Regions from separate parts of the Kribbella sp. NPDC104740 genome, predicted to be linked through region 1. Evidence: riboswitches for the same ligand, from Rfam matches in the RefSeq annotation. Region 1 holds a riboswitch; each other region holds the start of a gene.
What was found. A riboswitch is a leader RNA that binds a small molecule or an ion and turns the genes downstream of it on or off. The one in region 1 is predicted to bind cobalamin.
Positions count from the first base shown of each region.

Region 2: another riboswitch for cobalamin. It lies ahead of metE (5-methyltetrahydropteroyltriglutamate--homocysteine S-methyltransferase); the one in region 1 lies ahead of ACZ6Z4_RS28705 (magnesium chelatase subunit D family protein).
Region 3: another riboswitch for cobalamin. It lies ahead of ACZ6Z4_RS34405 (ribonucleoside-diphosphate reductase subunit alpha); the one in region 1 lies ahead of ACZ6Z4_RS28705 (magnesium chelatase subunit D family protein).
Region 4: another riboswitch for cobalamin. It lies ahead of ACZ6Z4_RS20660 (CbtB domain-containing protein); the one in region 1 lies ahead of ACZ6Z4_RS28705 (magnesium chelatase subunit D family protein).

Region 1 covers NZ_JBVJNV010000006.1:134,144-139,614, reverse strand. Annotated here, with positions in the region: gene cobO (cob(I)yrinic acid a,c-diamide adenosyltransferase) at 1-253, opposite strand, end outside; gene ACZ6Z4_RS28705 (magnesium chelatase subunit D family protein) at 372-2,855, opposite strand; cobalamin riboswitch at 2,924-3,056, opposite strand; gene surE (5'/3'-nucleotidase SurE) at 3,197-3,952, opposite strand; gene cobN (cobaltochelatase subunit CobN) at 3,978-5,471, opposite strand, start outside.
Region 2 covers NZ_JBVJNV010000002.1:577,940-583,410, forward strand. Annotated here, with positions in the region: gene ACZ6Z4_RS12320 (MarR family winged helix-turn-helix transcriptional regulator) at 136-621, shown strand; gene ACZ6Z4_RS12325 (potassium transporter Kup) at 618-2,537, opposite strand; cobalamin riboswitch at 2,625-2,839, shown strand; gene metE (5-methyltetrahydropteroyltriglutamate--homocysteine S-methyltransferase) at 2,959-5,262, shown strand; gene rocD (ornithine--oxo-acid transaminase) at 5,349-5,471, shown strand, end outside.
Region 3 covers NZ_JBVJNV010000009.1:78,300-83,770, forward strand. Annotated here, with positions in the region: gene ACZ6Z4_RS34400 (ribonucleotide-diphosphate reductase subunit beta) at 1-17, opposite strand, end outside; gene ACZ6Z4_RS34405 (ribonucleoside-diphosphate reductase subunit alpha) at 14-2,881, opposite strand; cobalamin riboswitch at 3,013-3,169, opposite strand; gene ACZ6Z4_RS34410 (DinB family protein) at 3,228-3,809, opposite strand; gene ACZ6Z4_RS34415 (class I SAM-dependent methyltransferase) at 4,130-5,038, shown strand; gene ACZ6Z4_RS34420 (3-methyladenine DNA glycosylase) at 5,056-5,471, opposite strand, start outside.
Region 4 covers NZ_JBVJNV010000003.1:953,939-959,409, forward strand. Annotated here, with positions in the region: gene ACZ6Z4_RS20635 (GntR family transcriptional regulator) at 13-711, shown strand; gene ACZ6Z4_RS20640 (fumarylacetoacetate hydrolase family protein) at 721-1,572, shown strand; gene ACZ6Z4_RS20645 (VOC family protein) at 1,673-2,053, shown strand; gene ACZ6Z4_RS20650 (histidine phosphatase family protein) at 2,070-2,630, opposite strand; gene ACZ6Z4_RS20655 (CbtA family protein) at 2,627-3,385, opposite strand; gene ACZ6Z4_RS20660 (CbtB domain-containing protein) at 3,425-3,622, opposite strand; cobalamin riboswitch at 3,657-3,798, opposite strand; gene ACZ6Z4_RS20665 (LysE family translocator) at 3,956-4,594, shown strand; gene ACZ6Z4_RS20670 (MFS transporter) at 4,701-5,471, opposite strand, start outside.

The sequences.
Region 1 (5,471 bases):
CCTCACCCGTTGCCTCGTGCAACTTCCCGAGGGCGCGGAACGCGCTCTCCTCGCCGACCTTCCACTTCGCGCTCTTGACGAACTGGAAGACGCCGATGTTCCAGCCCTGGTTCCAGCCGCGCAGCGCCATCCCGAACGCCGCCGTCGACTTGCCCTTCATCTCGCCGGTGTACACCATCAGCAGCGGCCGGTTGCGGCGCTGCCGGGTGGTCAGCCCGTCCTTCGGTACGACACTCGGCTGTCCCTGCGGCATCAGTTCGTCCCCTTCACATCAGCACCCGTACGCCGGTTCGCCTCAGCACCCGTACGCCGGTTCGCCGCAGCACCCGTACGCCGGGGAGCGCTCTCCGGGCGGCGCTTGCCGCGGCCTCTCACGCCGCGCTCCGCTCGTTCACCGCACGCACCAAGTTGCCCGCGGCAACTTCTCCCAGGTCCAGGTACTCCGCGCGCAGGCTGGTCGCCAGCTCCGCGGCGAGCCCGAGCCGGACTCCGCGGCGCGGCTCGCAGTCGACCACGACGGTGGAGATGCCCTGGGCACCGATCCACTCGGCGGCCTGCTGAGCGCGCGAGAAAGCGCTCTCTCCGTACGTCGCCCGCCCGTCGGTGACCAGCACCAACAGCGGACGCCGGCGCGGGTCGCGGATCGCGGCGATCCGCAGCACCTCGGCGGTCTGCAGCAGCCCCTCGGCCAGCGGCGTACGGCCGCCGGTGGGCAGCGACTCCAGGCGGCGTACGGCGGTCTCGACACTGCCGGTCGGTGGCAGCGCGACGGTCGCGGTCGCGCGGGCGAAGGTGACGAGGCCGACCTTGTCGCGGCGCTGGTAGGCGTCGAGCAGGAGGGAGACGATCGCGGTCTTGACCTCGCCCATGCGGCGCTTGGTGCCCATCGAGCCGGAGGCGTCGACGCAGAACATCACCAGGTTGCCCTCGCGACCTTCGCGAACGCCGAGGCGTACGTCGGAGGCGCGGACGGCGAGACCGGGGCCGGAGCGGCCGCGGGCGTGCTGGTGCGGGGCCGCGGCGCGGATCGTCGCGAGGAGGTGGGGGCGGCCGGACTCGCGGCCGAGGCGGGCGCGGTCGCCGACGACGCGCCCGACCTCGGTGATCGCGCGGGAGCGTCGGCCTGCGACGCCCGCACCGGCGGACTGGACGGTGAGAAGGCGGGCCTTGTACGGCGTGGAGCTGGCCTCGACGTGGCCGCCGGGATCATTCGAGATCGCGCTCTCCGCGTTTCCCGGAGTGTTCGCGGCGTCTCGGTCCGCGTTCTCCTGCTTGTCCGGGCCGGGGTGGTCGGCATCTTCCGGACGCTGCGACGGATCGTCCTGGGCCGAGGGGTCGTGGGGGCCGGAGGAGTCGTCGGCGGTGGACGGGGTGGAATCCGGAGGGTTGTCGGAGTCGCCCGAGCTATCGGCCGGGCCGCGGTCGGGACCGCCGTCGGGGCCGCCGTCCGGCCCACCGTTCGGGTCGTCGTCCGGGTCTTCCGGTGGGGTGCTGTCGTTGATGACCTGGTCGAGGCGGTCCTCGTCGAGGCCCGGCGCGTCGAACGGGTTGCGGCGCGTCCGGTGCGGGAGAGCCAGCTTGGCCGCGGCGCGGACGTCCTCGACCTCGACGACGCTCCGGCCCGACCAGGCCGCGTGCGCGACCGCCGTACGGGCCGTGACCAGGTCGGCGCGCATCCCGTCGACGTCGAACGCGGCGCAGATCTCCGCGATCTGACGCAGCGCCGAGTCGGTCAGGATCACGTCCGGGAGCAGGCTCTGCGCCTTCACGATGCGCTCGGCGAGCTCGCGCTGCGGGCCGTCGTACCGGGTGACGAAGGCCGCGGGGTCGGCCTCGTACGACAGGCGCGCGCGCATCACCTCGACACGCACCGCGGGGTCGCGGCTGGCGACGACGTCGACGGTGAGGCCGAAACGGTCGAGGAGCTGCGGGCGGAGCTCGCCTTCCTCGGGGTTCATGGTGCCGACGAGGACGAAGCGGGCGGGGTGCGTGATGGAGACGCCGTCGCGCTCGACGGTCGCGCGCCCCATCGCGGCGGCGTCGAGGAGGACGTCGACGAGGTGGTCGTGCAGGAGGTTGACCTCGTCGACGTACAGGAGGCCGCGGTGCGCGGCCGCGAGCAGGCCCGGCTCGTACGCCGTGACGCCTTCGGCGAGCGCCTTCTCGAGGTGGAGCGAGCCGAGAACGCGGTCCTCGGTCGCGCCGACCGGGAGCTCGACGAGGCGGGCCGGGCGGGAGGAGGTGGTGGGGGCGGGGGCGCCCGGGGATCCGGGGAGATGTCCGAGCGGGGAGCCCTGGGCGGGCTCGGCTCGCAGGTCCGCGCCGGCGGCGAGGCTTCGCCGGTCCGAATCGGCGGAGATGCTTCGCGCGTCCACATCGGCGGGGAGGCTGCGGGAGTCCGCGTCGGCGGGGAGCCTGCCGGCGTCCGCACCGGCGGGGAACCTGCCGGCGTCCGCACCGGCGGGGAACCTGCCGGCGTCCACATCGGCGGGGAACCGGCCGGCGTCCACATCGGCGGGGAACCGGCCGGCGTCCGCACCGGCGGACAGGCTGCGAGGGTTCGCGCCGGTGAGCTTGCTGGCGCCGTCGAAGGCGGCCGGGTGTGGGCCGTCCGGGCAGGTGGGGTCAGGATTCGCCGGGTCGCAGGAGAAGCGGCAGCCGGGGACGACGTCGACGGCGGGGAGGATCTCGGTCAGCGCGCGGACCGCGGTCGACTTGGCGGTGCCTTTCTCGCCGCGGATCAGGACGCCGCCGATGGCCGGGGAGACCGCGGCCAGGATCAGCGCGAGCTGGAGGTCGTCCATCCCGACCACCGCGGTGAACGGGAAGCCGGTCGGGGTCGGAGCAGGCCGCATCGGCGGTGATCCCTTCGTCCTGCGGGTGTCCACGCCCGCGCTGGCAACGGTCGCCCGGGAACGCGGAGAGCGCTCCCTGGCGGACGGCGGGAGATGTCCTGGCTTCCGGATCGCATCCGGTCACAGTGGCGGGACCGCCCCGGACTTCGGCCAACTGGCCGGCACCGGTGTTCCTCCCCTGCCGTCCCGGCGATCATTCCACATCCCCGCCGAGGTGCCGCGGGCCGGAGAGAAACCTCACCTGAGGCAGCGGCGATCAGCAACTCGCGGGATGGAGCTTGCGGTACGCCGAACACGGCGAGAACCTGCGCTCGCTCTGCGGGAGTACGCCTGATCAGCGATCAGGCGAGGCGCTCCGACAGGTAGTCCGCGGCAGCCGAGGAGTCCACCTCGCGGATGCCGACGATCGGGGTGACGGTGACGAAGCCCGCGGCGAGGAGGGCCTCGTCGGTGTCAGCCTCCGCGCCAGCCGCAGGCGCGGCCAGCGTGATCATCGGCTCCCCCGTCGCGGCAGTTCCACCAACGATCCGAGACCGCTCGATCGGCGCGAGGCGCGCCCGGCGTACCCCCTCGAGCTCGTCCAGCGGACGGTCGGGCACATTGACGGTGATCACGCTGCCTGCGGGCTCCGAGGCCAGCCAGCCGAGAGCCCGTACGGCGACCGTGCCGGCGACGTCGAGGTGCTTCGGGTCCTCGGAGTCGATGCTGATCGCGATCGCAGAACGGCCCTGGCCGGCGGCCGTCAGCGCCGCCGCGACGGTGCCCGAGTGCAGGATCGGTACGCCGATGTTGTGCCCGTGGTTGATGCCCGACACCACGACGTCCGGCACCGCCCCGAACGCCCCGACCATCGCCAGCGTCACCGCGAGCGCCGGCGTCCCGTCCACACCGATGTACGTGACACCGTCGAAGGAGTCCGAAGCCGTCCGGACCGGCCGGTCGACCATCCCCGCCCGCGCCGAGCCGACACCGCTCTGGTCGTTCAGCGGAGCAACAGCCAGTACGTCGTGCCCGGCCGCGGCCAGCGCCGAGCCCAGGGCGCGGATCCCGCGAGCCCGGTAACCGTCGTCATTGGTGATCAGGACTCGCAAAGCCATGTCTCCACCCAATCACACCCGGCCGTCAGTCGCGGTCCTCGATGTCTCCCTCGGTCTCCAGTACGGCGGTCCGCAGCGTCTCCAGCGCCTCCGCCGACGGCTCGGCCCACAGCCCGCGCTGCGCGGCCTCCAGCAGCCGCTCCGCGATCCCGTGCCGAGCCCACGGGTTCGACTTCCGGAAGAACTCGGCGACCTCCGGGTTGGCGACGTACTCGGTGGTCAGCGTCTCGTACATCCAGTCGTCGACGACACCGGCGGTGGCGTCGTACCCGAAGAGGTAGTCGACCGTCGCGGCCATCTCGAAGGCGCCCTTGTAACCGTGCCGCTGCATCGCGGCCATCCAGCGCGGGTTGACGACGCGGGCGCGGAAGACGCGCTTGGTCTCCTCCTCCAGCGTCCGGGTCTTCACCTGGGCCGGTACGGCGGAGTCGCCGATGTAGGCCTTCGGGTTGGCGCCGGTCAGGTGCCGGACCATCGCGACCATGCCGCCGTGGTACTGGAAGTAGTCGTCGGAGTCCATGATGTCGTGCTCGCGGGTGTCGGCGTTCTTGGCCGCGACCTGGATCCGCGCGTAGGCGCGCTCCATCGACGGGCGCGCCTCGGCGCCGTCGAGGTCCTTGCCGTACGCGTACCCGCCCCAGACGGCGTACACCTCGGCCAGCTCGGCGTCGGTGCGCCAGTTGCGCGCGTCGACGAGCGGCAGCAGGCCGGCGCCGTACGAGCCGGGCTTGGAGCCGAACACGCGCGCCGTCGACGACCGCATATCATTGCCCGCGGCAACATCATCCAGCACGTGCGCCCGCAGGTAGTTGTCGGCGGCATCCTCGTCCAGCGCCGCGACCGTCCGGACCGCCTCGTCCAGCCAGGCGACCACGTGCGGGAACGCGTCCCGGAAGAACCCGGAGATCCGGATCGTCACGTCGACCCGCGGCCGCCCGAGCTCGGCGACCGGGACGACCTCGAAGCCCGAGACCCGTCGCGACGCCTCGTCCCAGACCGGGCGGCAGCCGAGCAGCCAGAGCACCTCGGCCAGGTCGTCGCCCTGGGTGCGCATCGCCGACGTCCCCCACACGGTCAGCCCGACCGAGCGCGGCCACTCCCCCGTCTCGGCCTTGTGCCGGGCCAGCAGCGAGTCGGCCAGCGCGACGCCGACGTCCCACGCGTTGCGGCTCGGGATCGCCTTCGGGTCGACCGCGTAGAAGTTGCGGCCGGTCGGCAGCACGTTGACCAGACCGCGCGTCGGCGAGCCCGACGGCCCGGCCTCGACGAAGCGGCCGTCCAGCGCGCGCAGTACGTTCGTCAGCTCGTCGCCGGTCCGTGCCAGCCGCGGCACGACCTCCTGACAGGCAAACGTCAGCGAAGCCTCGACAGCGGCCGACTGCCGGCCGAGCACCTCTCCGACGACCACCGGCACCTTGCCGGCGTCCCAGCTCAACGTCTCCAGCCCCAGCACCAGCTTGCGCGCCACAGCCTCCAGCAGGTCCACACCGTCAGCAGCACTCACCGCCGGCAGGTCAGC
Region 2 (5,471 bases), on a different contig from region 1:
CCGCTCCTTGATCGTCACGAATCTTGACTACTTCTGCAGCGTAGGCCGCCGCCCGGAGATAGTCAAATAAAGTGACGATCAAGCGCCATGACGAAATGCGCTAGGCTGGTCGGAAGCTGACGAGAGGAGACGGCGTTGACCACGCGTGCGAAGCAGAGGACCGCGGACCCGGACCTGGGCGTGCTGTCCGGCCGGCTCCTGTTCGCCTTCCAGCGCGAGCTGTTCGCGGAGGTCGCGGCGCAGGGCTTCGACGACCTCAAGCACCGGCACGGCGCCGTGATGGCCTACCTCGAGCCCGACGGCGTCCGCGCGACCGAGCTGTCCCGGCTGTCCGGTCAGCACAAGCAGATCATCGGCACGCTGGTCGACGAGCTCGAAGCCCTCGGGTACCTGGAACGCCGTCCCGACCCCAGCGACCGGCGCGCGAAGCTGGTCTGCCCGACCGAGCGCGGCCTGGCCCAGATGCGGACCGCGGACGCGGTCATCGCCGGGATCGAGGCTGAGCACGCCGAGCGGCTGGGCGCGCAGAACTACCGGCGGTTCAAAGAGACGTTCCTCGACGTCGTCGAGCACCAGCGCCGCCGGCGCGGCCCCCAACCGGAGAGCGACACCGAGGACTAGACGTCGATCCGGGAGCCCATGATGACCACCCGGTCGCGGGGCAGCCCGAAGTACTCGGCGGCGTCCGCGCTGATGTGCGACGTGGCCACGAACAGCCGGCTGCGCCAGCGCGCCATGTCCGGCTTGTCCCCGAGCCGCAGCTCGATCGTCGACAGGAAGTACGACGTGTCGCTCAGGTCCAGCGACGCGACCTCGGCGCTCTGCTCCGCGGCCAGCCGCAGTACGCCCGCGACATCCGGAGTCTGGACGTAGCCGAACCGCGCCGTCACGTGCACGATCCGGTCGTCGTCGAAGCCGAGGTCGTCGATCGTGATCCGCTCGTCGTCCGGCACCGACGGGACCGGCTCGGTCTCGATCGACAGGATCACGACGTTCTCGTGCAGGATGTGGTTGTGCTCGACGTTCGCGCGCATCGCCAGCGGCACGGTGTCCTTGCCGCGGTTCAGGAAGACCGCCGTACCGGGCACTCGCCGCAGCGGCGGCCGCGCGTCGTGCAGCTCGTTGATGAAGGTGGTCAGTGACCCTTCCTGGCGCTCGCGGCGCGCGGTGACCAGCGCCCGGCCGCGCTGCCAGGTGGTGAGCACGGTGAAGACCGTGATGCCGATCAGCAGCGGCAGCCAGGCGCCGTGCACGAGCTTGGTCAGGTTCGCCGCGAGGAACAGCAGCTCGATCGACAGGAACACCGCGCCACCGCCGATCACCACCCACATCGGCTTACCCCACTGCTTGCGGACGATGTAGAAGAACAGCACGGTGTTGATCGTCACCGTCGCGGTGACCGCCATCCCGAACGCGAACGCGAGCGCGGCCGAGGTCTGGAACGCGAAGACCAGCGTCAGCACCGAGATCATCAGCGCCCAGTTGATCCACGGCACGTAGATCTGGCCGATCGTCTTGCTCGACGTGTGCAGGATCCGCAGCCGCGGCAGGTACCCGAGCTGGACCGCCTGACGGGCGACCGAGAACGCTCCGGTGATCACGGCCTGGGACGCGATCACGGTCGCGGCGGTCGCGAGCAGGACCAGCGGGATCCGGCCCCAGTCCGGCACCAGCAGGAAGAACGGGCTGCTCACCGACGCCTGGTCCTTGAGCACCAGGGCGCCCTGGCCGAGGTAGCTGAGGATGCAGGCCGGGAAGACCAGGACCAGCCAGGCCCGGGTGATCGGCGCGCGGCCGAAGTGCCCGAGGTCGGCGTACAGGGCCTCGGCGCCGGTGATCGCGAGCACGACCGCGGCCAGCGCGAAGAACGCGTGCCCGAAGTGGTTGGTCAGGAAGCCGAGCGCGTACGTCGGCGACAGCGCCTCCAGGATCTGCGGGTGCCGGGTGATCCCGCCGATCCCGGCCGCGCCGATGGTGACGAACCAGAGCACCATCACGACGCCGAACGAGCGCCCGATCCGGCCGGTGCCGAGGCGCTGCAGGGTGAACAGCACGACGATGATCGTCGCGGTGATCGGTACGACGTACGAGTCCAGCCCGGGCTCGACGACCTTCAGGCCCTCGACCGCGGACAGCACCGAGATGGCCGGCGTGATCATCGAGTCGCCGAAGAACAGCGACGCGCCGAAGATGCCGAGCCCGGCCAGGATCACCTTGGTCCGCCGGGTGCCGTTGGTGCCGTGGCTGCGGATCAGCGTGATCAGGGCCAGGATGCCGCCCTCGCCGTGGTTGTCGGCGCGCAGCACGAGCAGCACGTACTTGATCGTCACGATGATCGTGACCGCCCAGAAGATCAGCGACACGATCCCGAACACGCTGTCGGCCGAGACCGGTACCGGGTGCGGGTCACCGGGGTTGAACACGGTCTGGATGGTGTAGATCGGGCTGGTCCCGATGTCGCCGAAGACGACGCCGAGGGCGCCGATGGTCAGCAGGGTCCGGGACTGCACGCGGCCGTCCGCGTGGTCGGCGCTCATCGCGTCAGCCTGTTCACGGGCGCATTGAACCACCGCGACCTGTCCGAGGGACCGATCACACTCACCCGGCGCTGTGAGAATTCTGTGAGAAAGTGGTGACGCAGTGGTTCGGCCCGGTCGCCAGTCGGGTCGTCGTAAGAGGGAACCCGGTGGAAATCCGGGACTGCCCCGCAGCGGTGAGTGGGAACGACCGCCGTCATCAGCACTGGACCGGAGGACCGGTCTGGGAAGCGACGGCCAGTAGGTGCCTGGGACCAGGCGTGCCCGCGAGTCCGAAGACCTGCCCCTGCCCGCCGTGCGTCGTCGTCCGGCGGTGACCGCGTGACCTCGTGGGAAGGTCGGCCGTGCGCGCACCGTCGCGCCTGCCCGTCGTTCTCCTGGGGTCCGGGGTCTTCGAGACTGCCTCGCCAAGGAGAGACACTTGAACACCCAGTCAGCAGCACGCTCCACCGTGTCCGGCTACCCGCGTCAGGGCCCGAACCGGGAGCTGAAGAAGGCGATCGAGGGCTACTGGAAGGGCACGGTCAGCGCCGACGCCCTCCGGCAGACCGCCGCGGACCTGCGCAGGGCCAACTGGCAGCAGCTCGCGGCCGACGGCATCGACGAGGTCCCGACCGGTGACTTCTCGTACTACGACCACGTGCTGGACACCTCGGTCCTGCTCGGCGCGATCCCCGAGCGGCACCGCGCGGCCGTCGCGGCGGACCCGCTGGACGGCTACTTCGCGATGGCCCGCGGCACCCAGGAGGTCGCGCCGCTGGAGATGACGAAGTGGTTCGACACCAACTACCACTACCTGGTCCCCGAGCTCGGCCCGGACACCACGTTCGCCGCCGACACCGGCAAGCAGGTCGGCGAGCTGCGGGAGGCGATCGCGCTCGGCCTGACCGCCCGCCCGGTCCTCGTCGGCCCGATCACCTACCTGCTGCTGGCCAAGCCGGCGCCGGGCGTCGACGAGCACTTCGAGCCGCTGTCGCTGCTCGACAAGCTCCTCCCCGTGTACGCCGAGGTGCTCGCCGACCTCCGCACCGCCGGCGCGGGCTGGGTGCAGCTGGACGAGCCGGCGCTGGTCCAGGACCGCTCGGCCGACGAGCTCGACCTCACCGCGCGTGCGTACGCCGTACTGGGTGAGCTGACCGACCGGCCGCGGCTGCTCGTCGCGTCGTACTTCGACCGGCTCGGCCAGGCGCTGCCGGTGCTGGCCAAGTCGCCGGTCGAGGGGCTCGCGATCGACTTCACCGGTCCCGCCGAGGGCAACCTCGACGACCTGGTCGCCGCCTCCGAGGTGCGCTCCAAGCGACTCGTCGCGGGTGTCGTCAACGGCCGCAACATCTGGATCAACGACCTGACCAAGTCGCTGGCCACCCTGAACCGGCTGCGCACGCTGGCCGGTCAGGTCGACGTCGGCGCGTCCTGCTCGCTCCTGCACGTCCCGTACGACGTGAGCGCCGAGGACGGGATCGCGCCGGAGGTCGCGAGCTGGCTCGCGTTCGCGCGCCAGAAGTCCGCCGAGATCGCCACGCTGACACTCGGCTACAGCGAGGGCGCCGAGGCGATCGCCGATCAGCTGGCGGCGAACCAGGCCGCGCTGGAGTCGCGGCGTGCGTCGGCGCTGACCAACAACCCGTCCGTCCGCGCGCGGGTCGCCGGGATCACCCCGTCCGACAGCAAGCGGGCGACGCCGTACGCCGAACGCAGCGCCGCCCAGCAGGCCCGGCTCGGGCTCCCCCTGCTCCCGACCACGACCGTCGGCTCGTTCCCGCAGACCACCGAGCTCCGCACGGCCCGCGCCGACCTGCGCGCCGGACGGATCGACGCGACCCAGTACGACGAGCGGATCGGCGCCGAGATCCAGGAGGTGCTCGCGTTCCAGGAGAAGGCCGGCCTGGACGTGCTCGTGCACGGCGAGCCCGAGCGCAACGACATGGTCCAGTACTTCGCCGAGCAGCTCGACGGGTACCTGGCCACGCAGCACGGCTGGGTCCAGTCGTACGGCACCCGGTACGTGCGGCCGCCGGTGCTCGTCGGCGACATCTCCCGGCCCGAGCCGATGACCGTTCGCTGGTGGGCGTACGCGCAGCTGCAGACCGAGCGGCCGGTGAAGGGGATGCTGACCGGGCCGGTGACGATGCTCGCCTGGTCGTTCGTCCGCGACGACCAGCCGCGCAGCGAGACCGCGCGGCAGGTCGCACTGGCACTGCGGGACGAGGTGAACGATCTCGAGGCGGCCGGTGCCGCGGTGATCCAGGTCGACGAGCCGGCGCTGCGGGAGACGCTGCCGCTGCGGCAGGCCGACCGAGCGGCGTACCTGGCGTGGGGCACGGAGGCGTTCCGGCTGACGACGAGCGGCGTACGCGCGGACACGCAGATCCACACGCACATGTGTTACGTGGAGTTCGGCGACATCCTGAACGCGCTGGACGAGATGGAGGCCGACGTCGCCAGCCTGGAGGCGGCCCGCTCGCACATGCAGGTCGCGCACGAGCTCGGCGACGCCGGGTACCCGCGCGGGGTCGGGCCGGGCGTGTACGACATCCACTCGCCGCGGGTGCCCGGTACGCCGGAAGTCGTGTCGCTGCTGCGGAAGGGCCTGGCCGCGATCCCGGCCGAGCGGCTCTGGGTGAATCCGGACTGCGGGCTGAAGACGCGCGGGTGGCCGGAAGTGCGTGACTCGCTGGACAACCTGGTCGGTGCCGCGCGGGATGTCCGCGCCCAGCTCGGCTGATCTCGGTAGCAGGTAGTACAGGATATGCTCTCCTGTACTACCTGTTACTTCATTGAACGAAGGGGCGATCTGTGACCGATCCGGTGATGCTGGAAGAGCAGTTCGGCGCGCACAACTACCACCCGCTGCCGGTCACGATCGCCACCGCCGACGGCGCCTGGGTGACCGACACCGCCGGGCAGCGGTACCTGGACTGCCTGGCCGGCTAC
Region 3 (5,471 bases), on a different contig from region 1:
AGTCCGGTGGCAGTCACTGGCAGGCCTCGCAATCGGGGTCGTCGATCTTGCAGACGGCGGGGGCGTCGAGCAGCGTGTCGTCCATGGGAACTTCAGGTGCGGGCTTCGGAGCAGGCGTGACCGGTACTGCATTCAGACGACCGTCCGTCCCTTGCAGTGTCGACTTCTCCACATGCGTCGCGGACTGCGAGCGCAGGTAGTACGTCGTCTTCAGCCCGTACCGCCACGCACCCCGGTACAGCTCGTCGAGCGCCTTCCCGGACGGCGCGGACATGTAGAGGTTCAGCGACTGCGCCTGGTCGATCCACTTCTGCCGGCGCGATGCCGCCTTCACCAGCCACAGCGGATCGATCTCGAACGCCGTCGCGTACAGCTCGCGCAGGTCTGCCGGGATCCGCTCGATCTGCGCCAGTACGCCGTCGTGGTACTTGAGGTCGGAGACCATCACCTGGTCCCACAGCCCGCGCGCCTTCAGGTCGGCGACCAGGTACGGGTTGGCGACGGTGAACTCACCGGACATGTTCGACTTCACGAACAGGTTGCTGTACGTCGGCTCGATCGACTGGCTGACCCCGCAGATGTTGGAGATCGTCGCGGTCGGCGCGATCGCCAGCACGTTGGAGTTGCGCATGCCGTCCTTCAGCACCTTCGCGCGCAGCGCCTCCCAGTCGAGCGTTCGGCCGGTGTCGACCTGCAGGTCGCCCTGCCGGGCGGAGCGCAGCAGCTCGAGCGAGTCGATCGGCAGCACGCCCTGGCTCCACAGCGAACCGGCGTACGTCTGGTACGTGCCGCGCTCGGCGGCGAGATCGGTCGACGCCTCGATCGCGTGGTAGCTGATCGCCTCCATCGAGACGTCGGCGAACTCGACCGCGGCGTCCGAGGAGTACGGGATGCGCAGCGCGAACAGCGCGTCGGCGAAGCCCATCAGGCCGAGGCCGACCGGGCGGTGCCGCTGGTTCGCGCGCTCGGACTCCGGCGTGGTGTAGAAGTTCACGTCGATCACGTTGTCGAGCATCCGGACCGCGGTCTTCACCGTGTCGCGCAGCAACTCCGCGTCGAGGCCGGTCTCGGTCAGGTGGGCGACCAGGTTGACCGAGCCGAGGTTGCAGACGGCGGTCTCGTCGACGGTCGTGTTCAGCGTGATCTCGGTGCACAGGTTGGACGAGTGCACCACGCCGTCGTGCTGCTGCGGGGAGCGCAGGTTGCAGGCGTCCTTGAAGGTGATCCACGGGTGCCCGGTCTCGAACAGCACGGTCAGCATCCGGCGCCACAGGTCGACGGCCTTGACCCGGCGGAAGACCCGGATCTCGCCCTGGTCGGCCCTGCGCTCGTAGGCCTCGTACGCCGTGGCGAAGGCCGCGCCGTACAGGTCGTGCAGGTCCGGCACCTCGTCGGGCGAGAACAGCGTCCAGTCGCCGCCGGCCTCGACCCGCTGGAGGAACAGGTCGGGCACCCAGTTCGCGGTGTTCATGTCGTGGGTGCGGCGGCGCTCGTCACCGGTGTTCTTGCGCAGGTCGAGGAACTCCTCGATGTCCATGTGCCAGGTCTCGAGGTACGCGCAGACGGCACCCTTGCGCTTGCCGCCCTGGTTGACCGCGACCGCGGTGTCGTTGGCGATCTTCAGGAACGGGACGACGCCCTGGGACTCGCCGTTGGTACCGCGGATCTTGGCGCCGATGCCGCGGACCGGGGTCCAGTCGTTGCCCAGGCCGCCGGAGTACTTGGCCAGCAGGGCGTTGTTGCGGATGCCGGCGAAGATGCCGGACAGGTCGTCGTCGACCGTGGTCAGGAAGCACGACGACAGCTGCGGCCGGGTGGTGCCGGAGTTGAACAGGGTGGGCGTCGAGGACATGAAGCGGAACGAGCTGAGCAGCTCGTAGAACTGCAGCGCCCGGGCCTCCCGGTCGTCCTCCTTGAGCGCCATCCCCATCGCCACCCGCAGGTAGAACGCCTGCGGCAGCTCGAAGCGGACCTTGTCGATGTGCAGCAGGTACCGGTCGTAGAGGGTCTGCAGGCCGAGGAACGCGAAGTCCAGGTCGCGCTCGGGCCGGATCGCCGCGGCCAGCCGCTCCAGGTCGAACGTGGCCAGTTCGGGGTCGAGCAGCCCGGCCTCGATCCCGGTCTCGATGTAGCGCGGGAAGTACTCGGCGTACGCCGTGCTCATGTCGGCCTGGCTGGCCTGCCGGGGCTCGCCGTGCACGCGGCCGAGGGTCTCGCGGCGGATCTGGTCGAGCAGCAGCCGGGCCGCGGCCTGGCTGTACTGCGGCTCGGTCTCGACGTACGACCGGGCGGCCATCACCAGCGCCAGCTCGACCTCGTGCTGGGCGATGCCGTCGTAGCAGGAGCCGAGCGTCTCGTTCAGGATCTGCTCGGGGTCGACCGCGTCCAGCCCGGCGGCCGCCTCGGCGATCACCAGCCGGAGGCGCGCGACGTCCAGTGGCGCAGTGTCACCGTGGACGCCACGGACAGTGATGACCGGGGTCTCGGCGGCACCGGCCGCGTCGGCGGGAGTGCGCGCCTTGGTGCGCTCCTCGCGGTAGAGCACGTACGCGCGGGCGACCTGGTGCTCGCCGGCGCGCATCAGCGCCAGCTCGACCTGGTCCTGGATGTCCTCGACCTGCACGCTGCGGCGGACGTCGCCGCGCGTGGTGAGCGCGGTGACGACGCGGTCGGTCAGGTCGGTGACGAGGTCGCGGACGCGGTGGCTGGCGCCGGCCTCGGCGCCCTCGACGGCCAGGAAGGCCTTGCTCATCGCGACCGCGATCTTGGTCGGGTCGAAGGTGGTGCTGGTGCCGTCGCGGCGGACGACGGTCAGCTGGGACGCCGCCGCACCGGGCACGAGGCCCGCCGCGGTCGGCGACGAAGACGAAACGATGGTCACAGGCGCTCTCTCCACGCGAGTTCCGAAGGACCACGACCTGCGGGAGAACGCGTGACGAGCGGCAGTACGGCGAGTACGACTGCCTGCACGCCCACCGACCCACCCACGAGGTCTCGGACCGACGCGTACCGGCGGTACGCGTACCGGTGGCAGGTACTCGGACTCGCGGACGACCTGTCCGCTCACCGTTGCGGGGCAGCTCCGGACTCGCACCGGATTCCCCTGTTGCCTCCGCCCGGCCGCGCGACCTCGCGTCGCCCGGGCAGAACCACCAGCACGCAGAACACTAGCGGTAGACCCCGACATGTTGTGCCTCGACGCGCCGCGTGTCGCACATCTAGTGGTTTCAGGCGGCCAGTGCATGCAGGTCCTGGAGCGTCATGATCTCCGAGCCGTGGTGGATCAGCTCCCGGTTGAGCCGCAGTACGACGTGCCCGAAGGGCTCCGCGGCGTCCAGCTCGGAGGCCTGGCTGAGGCCGACGGTCATCACCTGGTCCTCCTCCAGGCCGGCGATCGACTCCTGCCAGGCGTTCACCCAGTGGGTCAGCCAGGCGACCGCGTCCCGGGCGTTGCCGTGCAGGGTGATGTCGGTGCGGCCCTGGAGCTTCTCGCCGAAGGTCCACTCCCAGCGCTCGAAGAACGTCTCGGTCAGGTGTGCGATCAGCCAGGCGATCGTGCGCGGGCCGCGGTGGTTCGGCTCGTTCGGCCACTGGGCGACCCACTCGCCGGAGCCGAGCGCGCGGTAGCGGCCGGAGTACCGGCGGCGGACGACGGTGAGCGCCTCCGCGCTCGGTCGCCAGAAGTACTCGTCGTCGGTCAGTGCCGCCAGTCGCCCGGCCAGCACCATCCAGCTGAAACCGAGCTGGCCGCGCACCATCGCCATCGCCGACGGTCGTTCCAGGATGTCCCAGTCGAACGGTTCCGGCATCACAGATCCTCACGCTCCCCGAAGTCCCCGCGGTTTGTCCTTGCTTCGAACATGTGTTCGAATTGTGGTCGAGAAGAGGCCACGAAGTCAATCAGCACAGCGTGTCGGTGCTGGCGCTGATGGTCGTCGACTGCTATCGGCGAAACGTTCGGGGAGATGGTGCGGAGTGAGACCGGTTCGTGACTACTCAGCGTGTCCGACAGGAGTAGAGTCACGCTGGGTGAGCAGGGCTGGGGGAACGCTCTCGGGACGGTCCGGGGGCACGGCCGCTGCGCGGACAGGGTGCCGAGGGGGCAGGTCGTGACGTCAGGACGGCGAAGGTGAGCCTCAGTGGGGACGTCTGGACCTGGGCCTGGAGAGACTGGGAGAACGACGACCGGGTCAGGCGACAGAAGGAGAAGCCCGTGGGGCTGAACGCGCACGAGCTGGCGCAGGTGGCGGCCAACGAGGCGGACTGGGACGCACGGGCACCACTGCACGCGGCGAGCGCGTTCTACGAACGCCCGGCCGACTTCTGGTTCGCCGACTACGAGTGGGCCGACCTGGGCGAGCTCGACGGCCGCGACGTCGTGCACCTGCAGTGCCACCTGGGGACCGAGACGATCGCGTTCGCGCGGCGGGGCGCCAAGACGTTCGGGCTCGACCTGTCCGGGCGGTCGCTCGACGCCGCCCGGCGGCTCGCGCACGAGGCCGGCGTCGGCATCGAGTACGTGCAGTCCAACGTGTACGACGCGGAAGAAGCGTTCGGCGGCCGCCGGTTCGACGTCGTCTACACCGGCAAGGGCGCGCTCTGCTACCTGCCTGACCTGGCCAAGTGGGCCGACGTGGTCAACGGGCTGCTGATGCCGGGCGGGTTCCTGTACGTCGTGGAGTTTCATCCGCTGCTCAACGCGCTGCGACCGGTGGGGCTGCCGGGAGAGTCCGACGAGTTGGTGCTGCGGAACGACTACCTGGAAGGCCGGGGTCCGATCGCGCACGAGTCGACGGTCACCTACACCGGCGACGAGGTGCCGGGGCGGAACACGAGCTACGAGTGGATGCACGGACTGGGGGAGCTGGTCACGACGCTGTCCGCTGCCGGGTTCCGGATCGACAGCCTGCGCGAGTCCGAGGTCCTGCAGTGGCCGCGCTGGTCGTCGATGGTCCAGACGCCCGAAGGCTGGTGGCGACTGCCGGACGATCAGCCACGTATACCGCTGCTGTTCGCGCTGAAGGCCACGAAGGTCTGAGGGGGAGCGGGAGGTCGTCAGGTCGGCAGCAGTTCGTCGCACAGGTCGACGAGCTGTTCGCGGAGCGGGCGGGCGCGGGCGGCGAACGCGCGTTGGGCGGCGGCGTACTCGGCCTTGCCAGCTGGAGTTTCGATCGGGACCGGGGTGTAGCCGAGCGGGGCCAGGTCGTACGGCGACGCTCGCATGTCGAGCGTGCGGATGTCCTTGGCGAGCTCGAAGCAGGACAGCAGCAGCGTGCTCGGGGTGAACGGCGCGAGCTTGGTGGCCCACTTGTAGAGGTCCATGTTCGCGTGCAGGCAACCGCCCTGCTCGAGCGCGGGCTGGAGCTCGCGGGTCGGCTGCAGCGCGTTCAGCGGGCGGGCCGGTTCGGTGAAGAAGCGGAAGGCGTCGAAGTGCGAGCAGCCGATCTTGTGCGACTCGACCACCTGATCGG
Region 4 (5,471 bases), on a different contig from region 1:
GGAGGAGCGACGGTGACGGATGCGCATGTGGGTCTGGCGGGGCAGCTCACCCGCCTGCCGCAGCGACAGGTACTGAGCGACGACGTCTACGAGACGGTCAAGGGCCTGATCATGGACAGCGTGGTGGCCCCGGGCACCCGGCTGAACATCGACGCGCTGACCCGGGAGCTGGGCATCTCCCAGACCCCGATCCGCGAGTCGCTGGCCCGGCTGGAGTCCGACGGGCTGGTGATCAAGGAGCCGCTGCGCGGCTACCGGGTCTCCTCCACGCTGACCCGGGCCGAGTTCGAGGACCTCTTCGAGTACCGGCTGCACATCGAGCCGTGGGCGGCCGGCCGGGCCGCGGAACGCACGTCGCCGGAGGACCTGGTCCGGCTCAAGGACGAGATGCTCAGCTACACCGAGGTCCCCGAGCGCCCCGACTACGACTCGTACAAGGCGATGGCCGGTCACGACCAGCGCTTCCACGACCTGGTGCTGGAGCTGTCCGGCAACGAGACCGCCCGGCAGTCCTTCGCCCGGACGCACTGCCACCTGCACCTGTTCCGGCTGTACTACGGCGGCGGTATCGCCACCCAGGCCCTGCGCGAGCACAAGGCGATCGTCACCGCGGTCCGCAAGGGTGACCCCGAGCAGGCCGCCGCCGCGATGCGCTCGCACATCGAGGCCTCCCGGGCACGGCTGCGCCCGAAGTTCGAAGAACAAGACTAAGGAGAGTTTGTGGAACTGCTGCGCCTCGGCGCGGTCGGTGAGGAGCGCCCCTACGTGCGCGCCGCCGACGGCACCACCTACGACCTGAGCTCTGTCACCGCCGACATCGACGGCGCCTTCCTGGCCGCCGACGGGATCGCCCGCGCCCGCGCGGCCCTGGAGGCCGGGTCGCTGCCGGCGGCCGAGGTCGACGGCCTGCGGATCGGCGCCCCGATCGCCAAGCCGGCCGCGGTGGTCTGCATCGGCCAGAACTACGCCGCGCACGCGGCCGAGTCCGGCGCCGAGCCGCCGAAGGAGCCGATCGTCTTCTTCAAGCACCCGAACACCGTCGTCGGCCCGTACGACGACGTCCTGGTCCCCCGCGACAGCCGCAGGACCGACTGGGAGGTCGAGCTCGCGGTCGTGATCGGCAAGACCGCCCGGTACCTGACCTCGGACGAGGAGGCGCTGGCCTGCATCGCCGGGTACGCGGTCTCCAACGACGTCTCCGAGCGCGCCTTCCAGCTCGAGGTCTCCGGCGGCCAGTGGTCGAAGGGCAAGTGCTGCGAGACGTTCAACCCGCTCGGCCCGGTGCTGGTCCCGGCCGACGAGGTCGGCGACCCGCAGGCGCTGGACCTGAAGTCGTTCGTCAACGGCGAGCCGCGGCAGGACTCCAACACCCGGGACATGATCTTCTCGGTCGCCGCGCTGATCCGCGACCTGTCGCAGTACATGACGCTCGACCCGGGCGACATCGTCAACACCGGTACGCCGGAGGGTGTGGCGCTGTCCGGGCGGTTCCCGTACCTGGCGCCGGGTGACGTCGTCGAGTGCGAGATCCAGGGGCTGGGCAGGCAGCGCCAGGAGCTTCGCCAGGCCTGAGCGCGCGTCGCGCCCCGGCCCGGCTCTCGGTCGGCCTTTCCGCCCCGTCACCCGAATCTCGGTGGCGGGGCGAACCCGTCGTACGGCATCTTTCTGTGCCATGACCTCGATCGTGCGCACGGTGACCTTCGACGCGGCCGACCCCTACGAGCTGGCCGGCTTCTGGCTGCAGGTGTTCGGCGTGGAGCGCCCGTCGGACGACTTCCCCGACGACCCGTACGCCGCCGTCGACACCGGCCCGGTCAAGCTGCTGTTCGAGCGCAACAACGACCCTAAGCGTGCCAAGAACCGCGTCCACCTCGACCTCGAGCCGGACATCCCGCGCGACCAGGAGGTCGAGCGGCTGGTCGCGCTCGGCGCGACGGTCGAGCACGACCACCGGGAGGCGGACGGTACGGGGTTCGTGGTGATGCTCGACCCGGCCGGCAACGAGTTCTGCGTGCTCCGTTCGGCCGCGGAGCGTGCGGCGACCGGCGGCTGATCCTCCGCGGGTGCAGCTACTGGAGGCTGAGCGACCAGGCCGTCGCGTGGGCGGAGAGGCTGACGGTCGCCAGCGGGCGAACATCCACGTGCCGCAGCGACTCAGCCGGCGCCTCCAACGTGTAGAGCACAGCAGCTCTCACGACCGCCGGATGCACCACCGCCACCACCGTCTGCCGCTCCGCGTGCTGCGGAGCCTCGGTGAGGTCCCCCAGCCAGTCGGCGACCCGCGCGATCAGGTCGTTCGCCGTCTCACCACCCGGCGGCGCCGTGTGCGGCCGCTCCAGCCACGCCGAGACCGCCGCAGTCTCCGTCGCGAGCAGCTCCTCCAGGTCGCGCCCGGTCCAGTCGCCGTACTCCCGGTCGCGCAGCGCCCCGACCACGACCGGCTGCAAGCCCATCGCCTCAGCGGTCAGGATCGCGGCCGGCTCGGGCCCGCAGTACGTCGTACCGGCGTCGACCCGCAGGTCACGCGCCGCCTCCAGGCTCGCCTGGTCCGGCGCGGGCTCTCCACCGAGGACGAGCCCGCGCAGGCCAGGCGTCAGCGCATGCGCGACGAGGGTCAGCGTCGTGGTCACGCGGCAACCGGCTCCGCGACCTTGGAGTGACGATCCACCAACGCAGCGTAACCGAATCCGATCAGCGTCCACAGCACCGCCTGCGTGCCGAGCGAGGCGAACCGGAACTGCCACAGCAGCGTCGCCGGGAACGACCCCGGCACCTCGTTGATCGCCGGCAGGATCAGGTACGCCGCCACGATCGTCACCACGAACGCGGCCCCGCCTGCGGCGAGCCGGATCCAGGGCGCGTCGCCGAAGCGCTGCGCCCAGCGGGACGCCGCGACGCCGGCCCAGACCGCGAGCAGCCCGATCACCAGCGTCAGCAGGTAGGTGACGGTCCGCTTGGTGATCGTCTCCGGGTCGCCGACGGCGGGCGGGTTCGGCGGGTACTTGAGGAACGGCACCAGCACGATCCCGACGAATCCCGCGGCGGCCAGGCCGAGCGCGGCGTACGAGTCGCTGGTGGTGCGGAGGCGGCGGCGGAGCAGGGCGAACCCGACGGCGAAGATGCCGCCGAGCGCCACGCCGTACAGGCTGGTGGCGAGGAAGAGCCCGAACCGCTGGCCGTCGCGGCTGACCAGCGGTTCCTCCTCCTCGGCCGCCGGGGCCTCGGTCGCTTCGCCATGGGTGTGCGCGGCGCCGCCGGCTTCCTCGATCGCGATCGCGGCGTCGATGTGCGGTTCGCCCATCACGTACGCGAAGGTTCCGGCCAGCAGGCCGGCGAAGAGGCCGACGATCAGTCCGCGCACCAGGAGATTCCCGAAAGTGCGCATGACAGTCCTGTCAGATGGTGGTGTGGGTACTGCAGGACGTCAGTGGCAGGGCACGCCGAGCAGGTGCCGGCCGTCGTGCATCAGCTCGTGCAGGTACATGCCCGACTGGGAGATCGCACCCTGGTCGAAGGCGACCAGGTAGGCCAGCATCAGCAGCACGCCGACGGTGAGCAGCGCGACCGCGAGCAGGCGCGGGGAAACGGCCGGTACGGCGACCGGGCGAGCAGGAGCAGACATCTGAGGACCTCCTGGGGAAGTGCGCGTCCCCATCGAAAGGCTGCGAGTGCCCGAGCGTCCTGACTCACGAGCCCGAAGCTCGCTCACAGTGGCGCGGCCGTACCGGTTTCTCACCGGTTTCCCTCATGGCACCGCAGGTTGACCTTTGAACGGTAGCGGCCGCCTTCGTGACCGGTCAACGGATCCCGGCGCGCCGGTGATCTTCCCCACCTGGCGAGATCCCGCAGCTTCGCGGGGATTGCTTCGGCCGGCGAGATCCCCGCAGCCTCGCGGGCTCGCCTCGGCTGGCGAGATCGTGCAGCGGGTCGCGGACCCGGCACTTACCCTGACTCCATGCCGTCCGCCCACCACCTCCTGGCCTTCGCCGTCACCGCCCTGATCGTCATCGTCGTCCCCGGCCCGAGCGTCCTGTTCATCATCGGCCGGGCCCTGACCGTCGGCCGCCGCGAAGCCGTCCTCACCATGATCGGCAGCATGGCCGGCGTCGTGGTCCTCCTGGTCGCGGTAGCCCTGGGCCTCGGCTCCCTCATCGCCGCCAGCGCCATCGCCCTCACCGTCGTGAAACTCGCCGGCGCGGCGTACCTGATCTACCTGGGCATCCACGCCTTCCGCACCCGCAAGTCCCTCGCCTCTGCACTCACCGCCGGCGTCCGCCCGGCGAACACCCGCCGAGTCCTCCGCCAGGGCTTCCTCGTCGGCGTCACCAACGCCAAGACCGCGGTCTTCTTCGCCGCCGTCCTCCCCCAGTTCCTGGACCCCGAAGCCGGCAACCCCACCCTCCAGATCCTGCTGCTCGGCCTCATCTTCATCACCATCGCCCTCATCTCCGACACCACCTGGGCCTTGGCCGCCGGCACCGCCCGCAACTGGTTCGCCCGCTCCCCGCGCCGCCTGGAACTGGTCGGCGGCACCGGCGGCCTGATGATCATCACGCTCGGCGCGAGCATCGCCCTCACGGGCGCGAAGGACTAGTCCGCTGCAGGGCTGTGGACAACTCCCCAGCCGTTCACCCTCCGCTTGTAAACTCAACAAGGAAAGAACAGGCGGCGGGCAGCAGACGCCGTCAGCCGCACCAGATTCACACCATTCGAGTCTGCCGAGCCGCGAAGACGCCCACCACAGCAAGCGCAGCAGGCAAGCCGAAGGCTGTCAGGTACGCCGTGGTCGGCGAGTGCGGCTCGATGGCGGCGAAGAGCGAGCCGCCGATCGCCAGGATCGTTGCTGTCAGCAAGGAGTCGCTGAGCTGCAGGGCCGAGCTGTTCGCACCCTGCTGCTCGACCGTGGAGTACTCCAGCACCAGCACCGACACGGTCGGGAACACCGTCCCCATCCCCAGCCCGACCAGCGCCCACCCGAGGATCCCGACGACCACCGGCACCCGGTCGTCGAGCGTCGCGGCGGCGGTCCCGATCCCCAGCAGCAGCGAGAGCATGCCCGCCTGCAGGAACACGTGGTGCTCGAACGGCTGGTTCGGCCGGCCCCGGTACCACGACGCCGCCGACCAGCTCAGCGCGCTGACCGTCAGCACCATCCCCGCCCACGCCGGCGACAGCCCGCGCTCCCGGGTCAGCATCAGCGGCAGGAACACCTCGGCCCCGAACCCGGCCGCTGCGACCAGCCCGCGCAACGCGATCACCGCCGGAAGCCCCGCGCGGACCGTGAACGTCCCCTTCGGCAGCAGCTTCGGCGCGAACACGACCACCGCCGCCAGCCCGATCGCGATCAGGATCAACTGCAGGGCTCCCCGCTGCTGCCCGCCGTAGTGCAGCAGCCCGACGCCGAACGCCGCACCCACGGCGTACCAGGCCTGGTCGGTCCAGAGCCTGCCCGAGTCGACCTCACCAGACCG